DNA from 3 places in the Terribacillus aidingensis genome. Region 2 is predicted to be linked to each of the others. Evidence: a T-box and tRNA genes for the amino acid it is inferred to sense, from the RefSeq annotation. Region 2 holds a T-box; the other regions hold tRNA genes.
The links. A T-box is a leader RNA that pairs with one kind of tRNA and senses whether it is charged. The one in region 2 lies ahead of ABXS78_RS11110 (valine--tRNA ligase), so its partner is inferred to be a tRNA-Val.
Positions count from the first base shown of each region.

Region 1 (3,259 bases), 1.6 Mb from region 2:
ATTTGCCAGACGAATCGCTTCATCGATTTCTGTATAAGTGGTAATCGGAGCAACTGGCCCGAATGTTTCCTCATGCATGATGTCCATGTCATCCGTTACGTGATCAAGAACAGTCGGATTGACGAAGAAGTAGCCTTTGTCGGCATCTGCATTATACGTGCCGCCAGTAAGGACTTTAGCGCCTTTGGACTTTGCATCATCAATTTGAGCCACAATTTTATCAAAGCCTTTCTTATTGATGACAGGGCCGATTGCTACACCTTCTTCTGTACCAAGACCTACCTTCATTTCGGATACAGCTTTAGTGAAGGCTGTTGTAAATTCGTCTTTTATGGATTCGTGGACGAGCAGTCTATTGGCACAAACACATGTCTGTCCCGCGTTCCGGAATTTTGATGCCAGGGCATGCTTCACAGCACGGTCAATATCTGCAAACTCATCAACAATAAGCGGAGCATGTCCGCCGAGCTCCATGGATACATGCTTGACACTATCGGCGCTCTGTTTCATGAGCAGTTTGCCGACAGGAGTAGAGCCGGTAAAGGAAATCTTCCGGATATGAGGGTGCTCGGTGAAGATTTTCCCTACCATCTCGCCATCAGCATTTACATATTGGATAACGTCTTCCGGAATTCCGACTTCATGAGCCATTTCGACTAACCGTATGGCTGTCAGCGGTGTATCTGGTGCGGGTTTGATAATGAATGTACAGCCCGCAGCTAATGCTGGAGCAGCTTTTCTTGTAATCATTGCTGCTGGGAAATTCCAAGGTGTGATTGCGGCTACTGGACCGACTGCTTCCCGAGTTACCAGCAAACGCTTATCGGTAGTGGAGGCAGGGATGGTACGGCCGTATACACGTTTTGCTTCTTCTGCAAACCATTCGATATAGCCAGCTGCATATAATACTTCACCTTCTGACTCTTTTAGCGGCTTGCCGTTTTCTTCTGTCATCAATGCAGCAAGCTCTGCTTTGTTTTCTATCATCTTGTCATGCCAAGCGCGGAGGAGCTTACTGCGTTCCGTTGCAGAAGTTCGGGACCAGGAAGGGAAGGCTTGATTGATTTTTTCTATTTTCTCGTTTATTGCTTCTTCTGAATCGATTGTTACTCTTTTGATCAATTCACCGGTGGCTGGATTCGTTACATCGAATGTTTCAGTCATGTCGAACGCCCCTTTTCTTGTTTATTTCATAGTAAAAGCATAACAAGGATTTTTTCTATCAGACAAAAAAATGCTCACAATTTTTGATGTTCATGTTTATATTCCTGTTTTGAGAGGAAAATATGCAAGAAGAACAGAAGTGATAAAAATAGCTATAAACGTTGATGTAACGGGGTTTTTGGCAAGAGAGAAGGGGTGTAATCTACTGATTAATTATCTGAATTAAAAGAAATTAAGAAAGTGGGTTTACAAAGCCTTGCATTCCTGTATATAATAACTCTTGTCAGTTTCGAGTTACGAAAAACGTAACGATGAAAAACAGACATCCTGGCCCGTTGGTCAAGCGGTTAAGACACCGCCCTTTCACGGCGGTAACACGGGTTCGAATCCCGTACGGGTCATCAAGTTTTTGGAGGATTAGCTCAGCTGGGAGAGCATCTGCCTTACAAGCAGAGGGTCGGCGGTTCGAGCCCGTCATCCTCCACCACTTGCTTAAAAAAGTAATTAAAAAGTGTTGACAAGTTGTTTGGATAATGATATGATATCATTCGTGACGTTCGAGTCAATGAATTAAATAACTTGCCGGTCTAGCTCAATTGGTAGAGCAACTGACTTGTAATCAGTAGGTTGGGGGTTCAAGTCCTCTGGCCGGCACCACTTATGCTGGAGGGATAGCGAAGTTGGCCAAACGCGGCGGACTGTAAATCCGCTCCCATCGGGTTCGTAGGTTCGAGTCCTACTCCCTCCACCATTTATTGGGCTATAGCCAAGCGGTAAGGCAACGGGTTTTGGTCCCGTGATCGTTGGTTCGAATCCAGCTAGCCCAGCCATTTACTTCTTTTCAATAGAATGTTTTTGAGCCATTAGCTCAGTTGGTAGAGCATCTGACTTTTAATCAGAGGGTCGAAGGTTCGAGTCCTTCATGGCTCACTTTATAGATCAGTTCCAGTAACTGTTTCTATTACGCGGGTGTGGTGGAATTGGCAGACACGCTAGACTTAGGATCTAGTGCTTCGGCGTGGGGGTTCAAGTCCCTCCACCCGCATCATCATTACTATACTGCTGAGCGGAAGTAGTTCAGTGGTAGAACACCACCTTGCCAAGGTGGGGGTCGCGGGTTCAAATCCCGTCTTCCGCTCCATATGGGGCCTTAGCTCAGCTGGGAGAGCGCCTGCCTTGCACGCAGGAGGTCAGCGGTTCGATCCCGCTAGGCTCCACTCATATGAAAAATCGTCCATCTGGGCGGTTTTTTTTTTCATTTTTCAGGCATAGGAGTAAATCTCCTATGCCTTTTTGTTTATTCTTAAGCCAATCGGGAAACAGTTTAGATAAAAGTCTTTTGGTAGGAGGATACGAATGGAGGATAGATCTACATATAAACGCAGGAATATCTTTTCTGGATTTATGTTCGGTGTTGGTCTGGTTGCATTCATCGATGAAGCTGTGTTTCATCAGCTTTTGCATTGGCATCATTTTTACGATTTGTCTTCTACGACTTTGGGGCTTGTATCGGATGGTTTCTTTCATGCGCTGAGCTGGTTTGCGACGGTTGGAGGATTGTTCCTTTTTGCTGATCTTCGCAGACGCAGAGGTCTTATTCCACTTAGATGGAGTGGTGCTGTTTTGGTGGGAAGTGGTGTCTTCCAGCTGTATGATGGCCTGATTCAGCATAAGTTGTTCCGCATTCACCAGATTCGTTATGGAGTCGATATCTTCTATTATGACTTGGTTTGGAACATAATCGCTGTCCTGTTGATAGCAGCGGGTATTTGGTGTATCCGTCTTTCGAGGGGGAAAGAGCATGTACGTTGAAAGATTAGCTCTGATTATAGCCTCCTGCTGTATACTGTCTTATCTGCTGGCAATGAAGTATTCTGCGAAGCGCTTCAAAACCTGGCCGCTGCGCAAGCTTGTGTTATTTGTAAGCGGCATTGTAATCGGCCTTCAGGCTGTTGCAGGGCCAATAGCAATGCATGCGCACCATAGCTTTGTCTATCATATGATTGGGCATTTGCTGCTCGGGATGCTTGGACCCTTGCTGCTCATCTTATCGCAGCCTGTAACCTTGCTCCTGCGCGCGCTTTCGCAATCGGGA
Region 1 is NZ_CP159996.1:122,128-125,386, forward strand. It holds gene ABXS78_RS00700 (NAD-dependent succinate-semialdehyde dehydrogenase) at 1-1,164, opposite strand, end outside; tRNA gene ABXS78_RS00705 (tRNA-Glu) at 1,494-1,565, shown strand; tRNA gene ABXS78_RS00710 (tRNA-Val) at 1,576-1,651, shown strand; tRNA gene ABXS78_RS00715 (tRNA-Thr) at 1,746-1,821, shown strand; tRNA gene ABXS78_RS00720 (tRNA-Tyr) at 1,830-1,915, shown strand; tRNA gene ABXS78_RS00725 (tRNA-Gln) at 1,921-1,994, shown strand; tRNA gene ABXS78_RS00730 (tRNA-Lys) at 2,022-2,094, shown strand; tRNA gene ABXS78_RS00735 (tRNA-Leu) at 2,130-2,209, shown strand; tRNA gene ABXS78_RS00740 (tRNA-Gly) at 2,231-2,305, shown strand; tRNA gene ABXS78_RS00745 (tRNA-Ala) at 2,309-2,381, shown strand; gene ABXS78_RS00750 (DUF2243 domain-containing protein) at 2,521-2,976, shown strand; gene ABXS78_RS00755 (cytochrome c oxidase assembly protein) at 2,966-3,259, shown strand, end outside.
Region 1: it encodes a tRNA-Val, which carries the amino acid that the T-box ahead of ABXS78_RS11110 (valine--tRNA ligase) is inferred to sense. The anticodon was not compared.

Region 2 (3,259 bases):
GTCATCCCTCCATCCGGAGCGGCTCGACCGCTGGCTGATGGTCGTCCAAGGCAAGCATAATTTTTATCGGGAAGGTGTTCCGCCGGTCTATCAAACATTGCAGGAGAATTTCTATGTGGTGGATGAAGGGGAAGTGTATTATCTGATGCCGTGGCTGGAGCGGCATCGAACAGATGAACCAGATCATCCTTATGAGATGCTGTTCACTACTCTTGGGAAGATACATGCCTCCTCCAGCAAACGGTATCCAATAGATTATGAAGCGTATGCATTGGCCATTCGGAAGCAAAAAGAAAAGCTCCAGCAGGACAGAGAGGAGCTGCTCGGTTTGGTGGAGCGTTTCGAATCCCAAACATACATGGGGGTTGTGCCCTTGCTCGTTTGCACGCATTATAAGGATTTGGAGCATGTGTCTGCAATGCTGGATAAATGGTATGACCATTATGATGCAGATCTTAAAGCAGATCCCGAGATGGAGCATAGTGTTTTGCATGGCAGCTTACGACCTTCCCATGTACAGGATGGCAGTCCGCTGCATTTGCTGAATTGGGAAAAGACCAAGCTCGGCAATCCTAGCTTGGACCTGGCTGCTTACTATAAGGAAGAATGGCGTTTCGTCGATAGCAATGTAATAAATGCACCATTTTATTTGCATACGTATGAAGAGCATCGGCAAATGAAAAAAAATGAAGAGAGCCTGTTCATGCTGCATTTGCTTCATCCGGGCCGGTATTTGCAGCAGGTCAGAGAGTATGTAAGTGCTCCGCAAAAGGCGGATACCCCTGCTGTCGTATTGGAATTGACCCAGACGCATCGGCAACTGATACAGGCTCTCCAGGCACAATCCTATTTTCAGGATCTGCGTGATCAGGAAGAACAGGAAGGCGCAGAGGCTTGATTAGATTGATTTTGTCTGGAAGCTGAAGTAAAGGGCAATCAAGCCGCCAAGTATAAGGATATCCAAAATCGATGGAAACAAGAGCGTTCTGATGAACTGGAAGACGATCAGTGGAATTACCGCCTTCTCGGTGACATTGACCCAATACTTGAGGAACCCCGGCATGTTGTTGCGGTTGAATTTACTCATTGTCATCCCTCCTATAAGCAGTATATGAACGGGAAAAGCTAGGCGTTTCCCCTTTTTTGAAAAAAATATGCCTCTTCATTGACTTTTTTACTGTCAAGTGGATACAATAAGCTATACATGATACAAATGCTTTGACAGGGAAGAGTATAGTGTAAGGGTCCATACTAGAGAGGGAAGCAAACTGGTGGAAGTTTCCCGGATACCTGCAGTAGAAGGTCGCCCTGTATGCAGCGACCCCGAATGTGACTTTTTAGTCAGTAGGGGGAGCCGGTGAAGAGCCGTTATCTCCCTCGAGTGTGCGACACGTATAAGTAGTGTCGTAAATGAAGGTGGTACCACGGAAACTAACCCTTTTCGTCCTTTTGGATGAGAAGGGTTTTTATATGTCACCAAAAGCATTGAAGGAGGAACCAGGCATGACAACAGACAAATCACAAGAAACGAACTCACTGCCATCCAAATACGATCCGGCCAGCATCGAAGCAGGCCGCTACCAATTCTGGCTTGATGGCAAATATTTCGAAGCAACCGGGGATGAAAGCAAAGAGCCATATTCAATCGTCATTCCGCCGCCAAACGTAACAGGTAAGCTGCACTTAGGGCACGCTTGGGATACAACATTACAAGATATCCTGACACGTATGAAACGTATGCAAGGCTATGATGTGCTTTGGCTTCCAGGAATGGACCATGCCGGTATCGCGACACAGGCAAAAGTAGATGCGAAACTGCGCGAACAGGGCATCAACCGCTACGATCTTGGCCGCGAAGGCTTCTTAGAGAAGAGCTGGGAATGGAAAGAAGAATATGCAAACTTCATCCGCAAGCAATGGTCGAAGATGGGACTTGGTCTTGACTATTCACGTGAGCGATTCACATTGGATGAAGGGTTATCTGAAGCAGTTAAGGAAGTATTCGTTACATTGTATGAAAAAGGTTTGCTTTACCGTGGCGAGTATATCATCAACTGGGATCCGGCAGCTAAAACGGCTCTTTCTGATATTGAAGTAATCCATAAGGACGTACAAGGACACTTCTATCATATGCGTTACCCGCTTGCTGATGGAACAGGACATATCGAAATAGCGACTACTCGTCCAGAAACATTCCTAGGGGATACGGCAGTAGCTGTACATCCGGATGATGAGCGCTACCAGCACTTGATCGGTAAAACGGTCATCCTGCCGGAAGTAAATCGTGAAATTCCGATTGTGGCCGATGATTATGTTGACATGGAATTCGGTTCCGGAGCTGTGAAAATCACTCCTGCGCATGACCCGAATGACTTTGAAGTAGGTAACCGCCACAATCTTGAACGCATCCTTGTTATGAATGAGGATGGCAGCATGAATGAAAATGCTGGAAAATATAATGGCTTAGATCGTTTTGAAGCACGTAAGCAAATCGTGAAGGATCTGCAGGAACAAGGCATCCTATTCAAAATCGAAGATCATATGCATAGCGTTGGTCATTCCGAGCGCAGCGGTGCAGTGGTAGAACCTTATCTATCCACACAATGGTTCGTAAACATGGAGCCGTTAGCGAAACAAGCTTTGGAATTGCAAGCAGGCGAAGACAAAATCAACTTCGTACCAGAACGATTCGAAAGAACCTATTCATACTGGATGGAAAACATCCGTGACTGGTGTGTTTCCCGTCAGCTATGGTGGGGACATCGTATTCCGGCTTGGTATCATAAAGAAACAGGCGAAGTGTATGTTGGCAAAGAAGCGCCAGCAGACATCGAGAACTGGGAGCAAGATCAAGACGTACTTGATACATGGTTCTCTTCCGCATTATGGCCGTTTTCCACAATGGATTGGCCGAACACGGAAGCAGCTGATTTTAAACGCTACTTCCCGACTGATGTACTCGTAACAGGATATGATATCATTGCCTTCTGGGTAAGCCGGATGATCTTCCAATCCAAAGAGTTCACAGGCGAACGTCCATTCAAGGATGTACTCATTCACGGTCTTGTACGTGACGGAGAAGGTCGTAAGATGAGTAAATCACTTGGCAACGGTGTTGATCCGATGGATGTTATCGAGAAGTATGGTGCAGACTCCTTGCGCTACTTCCTATCTACTGGTTCATCACCAGGTCAGGATCTGCGCTTCCAGTGGGAGAAAGTTGAGTCTACTTGGAACTTTGCCAACAAAATCTGGAACG
Region 2 is NZ_CP159996.1:2,090,173-2,093,431, reverse strand. It holds gene ABXS78_RS11120 (hypothetical protein) at 1-898, shown strand, start outside; gene ABXS78_RS11115 (hypothetical protein) at 899-1,087, opposite strand; T-box leader at 1,210-1,452, shown strand; gene ABXS78_RS11110 (valine--tRNA ligase) at 1,504-3,259, shown strand, end outside.

Region 3 (3,259 bases), 1.2 Mb from region 2:
ACATATGCTTCATTTTTTTCACTTGCAGTTGTCGCAACATAGGCACCCAAATGTTTTGCCATTTGAATTGCCATACTTCCTACACCACCAGCTCCAGCTTGGATCAGTACTTTATCACCTTTCTTGACCTTTGTATTGTCCACTAGACACTGCCAAGCGGTTAACCCAGCTAACGGAATAGAGGCAGCTTCTTCAAATGTGAGGTTGCTAGGCTTTTTCGCAAGCAATTCATCATCCACAGCCGTAAATTCCGCATAAGTACCCGCAGCGGTAGTATCAGGTCGCGCGAATACTTCATCCCCAACCTGATAATTCTTCACTTCACTTCCAATCTCAACTATCTTACCTGCAACATCCCAGCCAAGGATAATCGGAAATGACCAATCGAGCATCTGCTTTAAGTAACCTGCACGAAGCTTCCAATCAATCGGATTAACTGAAGTGGCATACACCTCAACAAGCACTTGATTTGGTTTTATTTTAGGTTTCGGCAATTCCTTCTCTACTAATACATTTTTATCGCCGTATTCATTAATTATAACTGCACGCATGAATAACACTCCCTTTTTATCAACTATATTTTTAAGCTCTATTCTTCGTTCTTACCTAAAAAGTCATACCTTCTTATCAGAGCTTGCTAAAAAACGTTTTCTATATCATGGGTAATACAGGATATATTTTAACTTCTATTATCTTTAAATCAAACTGAACTGCTTATAGATGAAATTTATAAAGTTACATTATAGAAAACAATTCGCTATTTAGCCTCTTTGATGACGTTATATATTTAAGTCCAACTATTTTCCTTATGCTTATCCTCTTAAACATGCCATAGCTATTGTTACTAAAATTTAGTCGCCATTATGTAAGCCCTAAGTATTCATATAGATAACATACAAAAAAGACCCTAACTTTACGTTAGAGTCTTGATTTGACAGCTTTGGCATACTGCCTGTGATACCGGTGGCCGGGGTCGAACCGGCACTCCTTACGGAACACGATTTTGAGTCGTGCGCGTCTGCCAATTCCGCCACACCGGCATGTTAAAAGTATCTATGGAGGCGGCAACCGGATTTGAACCGGTGATCAAGGTGTTGCAGACCTTTGCCTTACCACTTGGCTATGCCGCCAATATTGGAGCGGAAGACGGGATTCGAACCCGCGACCCCCACCTTGGCAAGGTGATGTTCTACCACTGAACTACTTCCGCATACAAGTCAGGCTTTATGGATTCCTTAGGAATCCCAGCCTGTTTACTTGGCTATAGCCTAAGCTATATAGAGGGCGATCGATGGGAATCGAACCCACGAATGCCGGAGCCACAATCCGGTGCGTTAACCACTTCGCCACGACCGCCATGATGAGTATGTTATGGCAGGGGTAGCAGGATTTGAACCCACATTTACGGTTTTGGAGACCGTTGCTCTACCATTGAACTATACCCCTATGGTGGAGGGAGTAGGACTCGAACCTACGAACCCGATGGGAGCGGATTTACAGTCCGCCGCGTTTGGCCAACTTCGCTATCCCTCCAATGAGAGTGGCTCGGGACGGAATCGAACCGCCGACACACGGATTTTCAGTCCGTTGCTCTACCGACTGAGCTACCGAGCCATATGTATTAAGTTAAAAAGTGGCGGTCCGGACGGGACTCGAACCCGCGACCTCCTGCGTGACAGGCAGGCATTCTAACCAACTGAACTACCGGACCACTTTATAATGGGATTTTAGTTGCACCCTTCGGGTACTCCCATTTTTCACTATACAAGAAGAAAACTCGACGTAGTAAGTGAAATATTATGGTTGCGGGGGCAGGATTTGAACCTGCGACCTTCGGGTTATGAGCCCGACGAGCTACCCCTGCTCCACCCCGCGATAATAAAAAGGTATTTTCTATGAAACTGATAAAGATGGTGGAGGATGACGGGCTCGAACCGCCGACCCTCTGCTTGTAAGGCAGATGCTCTCCCAGCTGAGCTAATCCTCCGGATTGGTCTTGAAAATAAATGGTGACCCGTACGGGATTCGAACCCGTGTTACCGCCGTGAAAGGGCGGTGTCTTAACCGCTTGACCAACGGGCCATCTATTATGTAATTTTGTGATGGCGGAGAGCGAGGGATTCGAACCCTCGAGACCGCTGTAGCAGCCTACACGATTTCCAATCGTGCTCCTTCGACCTCTCGGACAGCTCTCCGTGGCTCCACAGGCAGGATTCGAACCTGCGACCGATCGGTTAACAGCCGATAGCTCTACCACTGAGCTACTGTGGAATAATCGTGATTGCCTGGCAGCGTCCTACTCTCGCAGGGCGAACCCAACTACCATCGGCGCTGAAGAGCTTAACTGCTGTGTTCGGCATGGGAACAGGTGTGACCTCTTCGCTATTACCACCAGACAATGCAAGAATTCAATTGGAATGAACCCTCAAAACTAGATAAGAAACATGTCTTGCCAGACATTTCATGCGGCCAAGCACCGGAGTGCTTGGACTTTGGCGTTGACTTACTCGTCAGATCCAGCTCCGGGAACCAGAAACTCCAGTCTAAGCGATAGCCCTGCAAGGGTAAAACCACCCTTTCCGGCCTTTCACTTATTCTTGCGTTTCTATGCGGCTCCCTTCGCTTTTCGTTTTAGTTAAGTCCTCGATCGATTAGTATTCGTCAGCTGCACGTGTCACCACGCTTCCACCTCGAACCTATCTACCTCATCGTCTCTGAGGGATCTTACTCATTTAAAATGATGAGAAGTCTCATCTTGAGGGGGGCTTCATGCTTAGATGCTTTCAGCACTTATCCCTTCCGCACGTAGCTACCCAGCTATGCTCCTGGCGGAACAACTGGTGCACCAGCGGTGCGTCCATCCCGGTCCTCTCGTACTAAGGACAGCTCCTCTCAAACTTCTAACGCCCACGACGGATAGGGACCGAACTGTCTCACGACGTTCTGAACCCAGCTCGCGTACCGCTTTAATGGGCGAACAGCCCAACCCTTGGGACCGACTACAGCCCCAGGATGCGATGAGCCGACATCGAGGTGCCAAACCTCCCCGTCGATGTGGACTCTTGGGGGAGATAAGCCTGTTATCCCCGGGGTAGCTTTTATCCGTTGAGCGACGGCCCTTCCATACGGCACCGCCGGATCACTAAGCCCGACTTTCGTCCCTGCTCGACTTGTAGGTCTCGCAGTCAAGCTCCCTTCTGCCTTTGCACGCTACGAATGATTTCCAACCATTCTGAGGGAACCTTTGGGCGCCTCCGTT
Region 3 is NZ_CP159996.1:846,435-849,693, reverse strand. It holds gene ABXS78_RS04650 (NADP-dependent oxidoreductase) at 1-551, opposite strand, end outside; tRNA gene ABXS78_RS04645 (tRNA-Leu) at 959-1,040, opposite strand; tRNA gene ABXS78_RS04640 (tRNA-Cys) at 1,057-1,130, opposite strand; tRNA gene ABXS78_RS04635 (tRNA-Gly) at 1,136-1,210, opposite strand; tRNA gene ABXS78_RS04630 (tRNA-His) at 1,284-1,356, opposite strand; tRNA gene ABXS78_RS04625 (tRNA-Trp) at 1,373-1,446, opposite strand; tRNA gene ABXS78_RS04620 (tRNA-Tyr) at 1,448-1,533, opposite strand; tRNA gene ABXS78_RS04615 (tRNA-Phe) at 1,542-1,614, opposite strand; tRNA gene ABXS78_RS04610 (tRNA-Asp) at 1,635-1,711, opposite strand; tRNA gene ABXS78_RS04605 (tRNA-Met) at 1,801-1,875, opposite strand; tRNA gene ABXS78_RS04600 (tRNA-Val) at 1,912-1,987, opposite strand; tRNA gene ABXS78_RS04595 (tRNA-Glu) at 2,008-2,082, opposite strand; tRNA gene ABXS78_RS04590 (tRNA-Ser) at 2,104-2,195, opposite strand; tRNA gene ABXS78_RS04585 (tRNA-Asn) at 2,197-2,271, opposite strand; rRNA gene rrf (5S ribosomal RNA) at 2,284-2,396, opposite strand; rRNA gene ABXS78_RS04575 (23S ribosomal RNA) at 2,632-3,259, opposite strand, start outside.
Region 3: it encodes a tRNA-Val, which carries the amino acid that the T-box ahead of ABXS78_RS11110 (valine--tRNA ligase) is inferred to sense. The anticodon was not compared.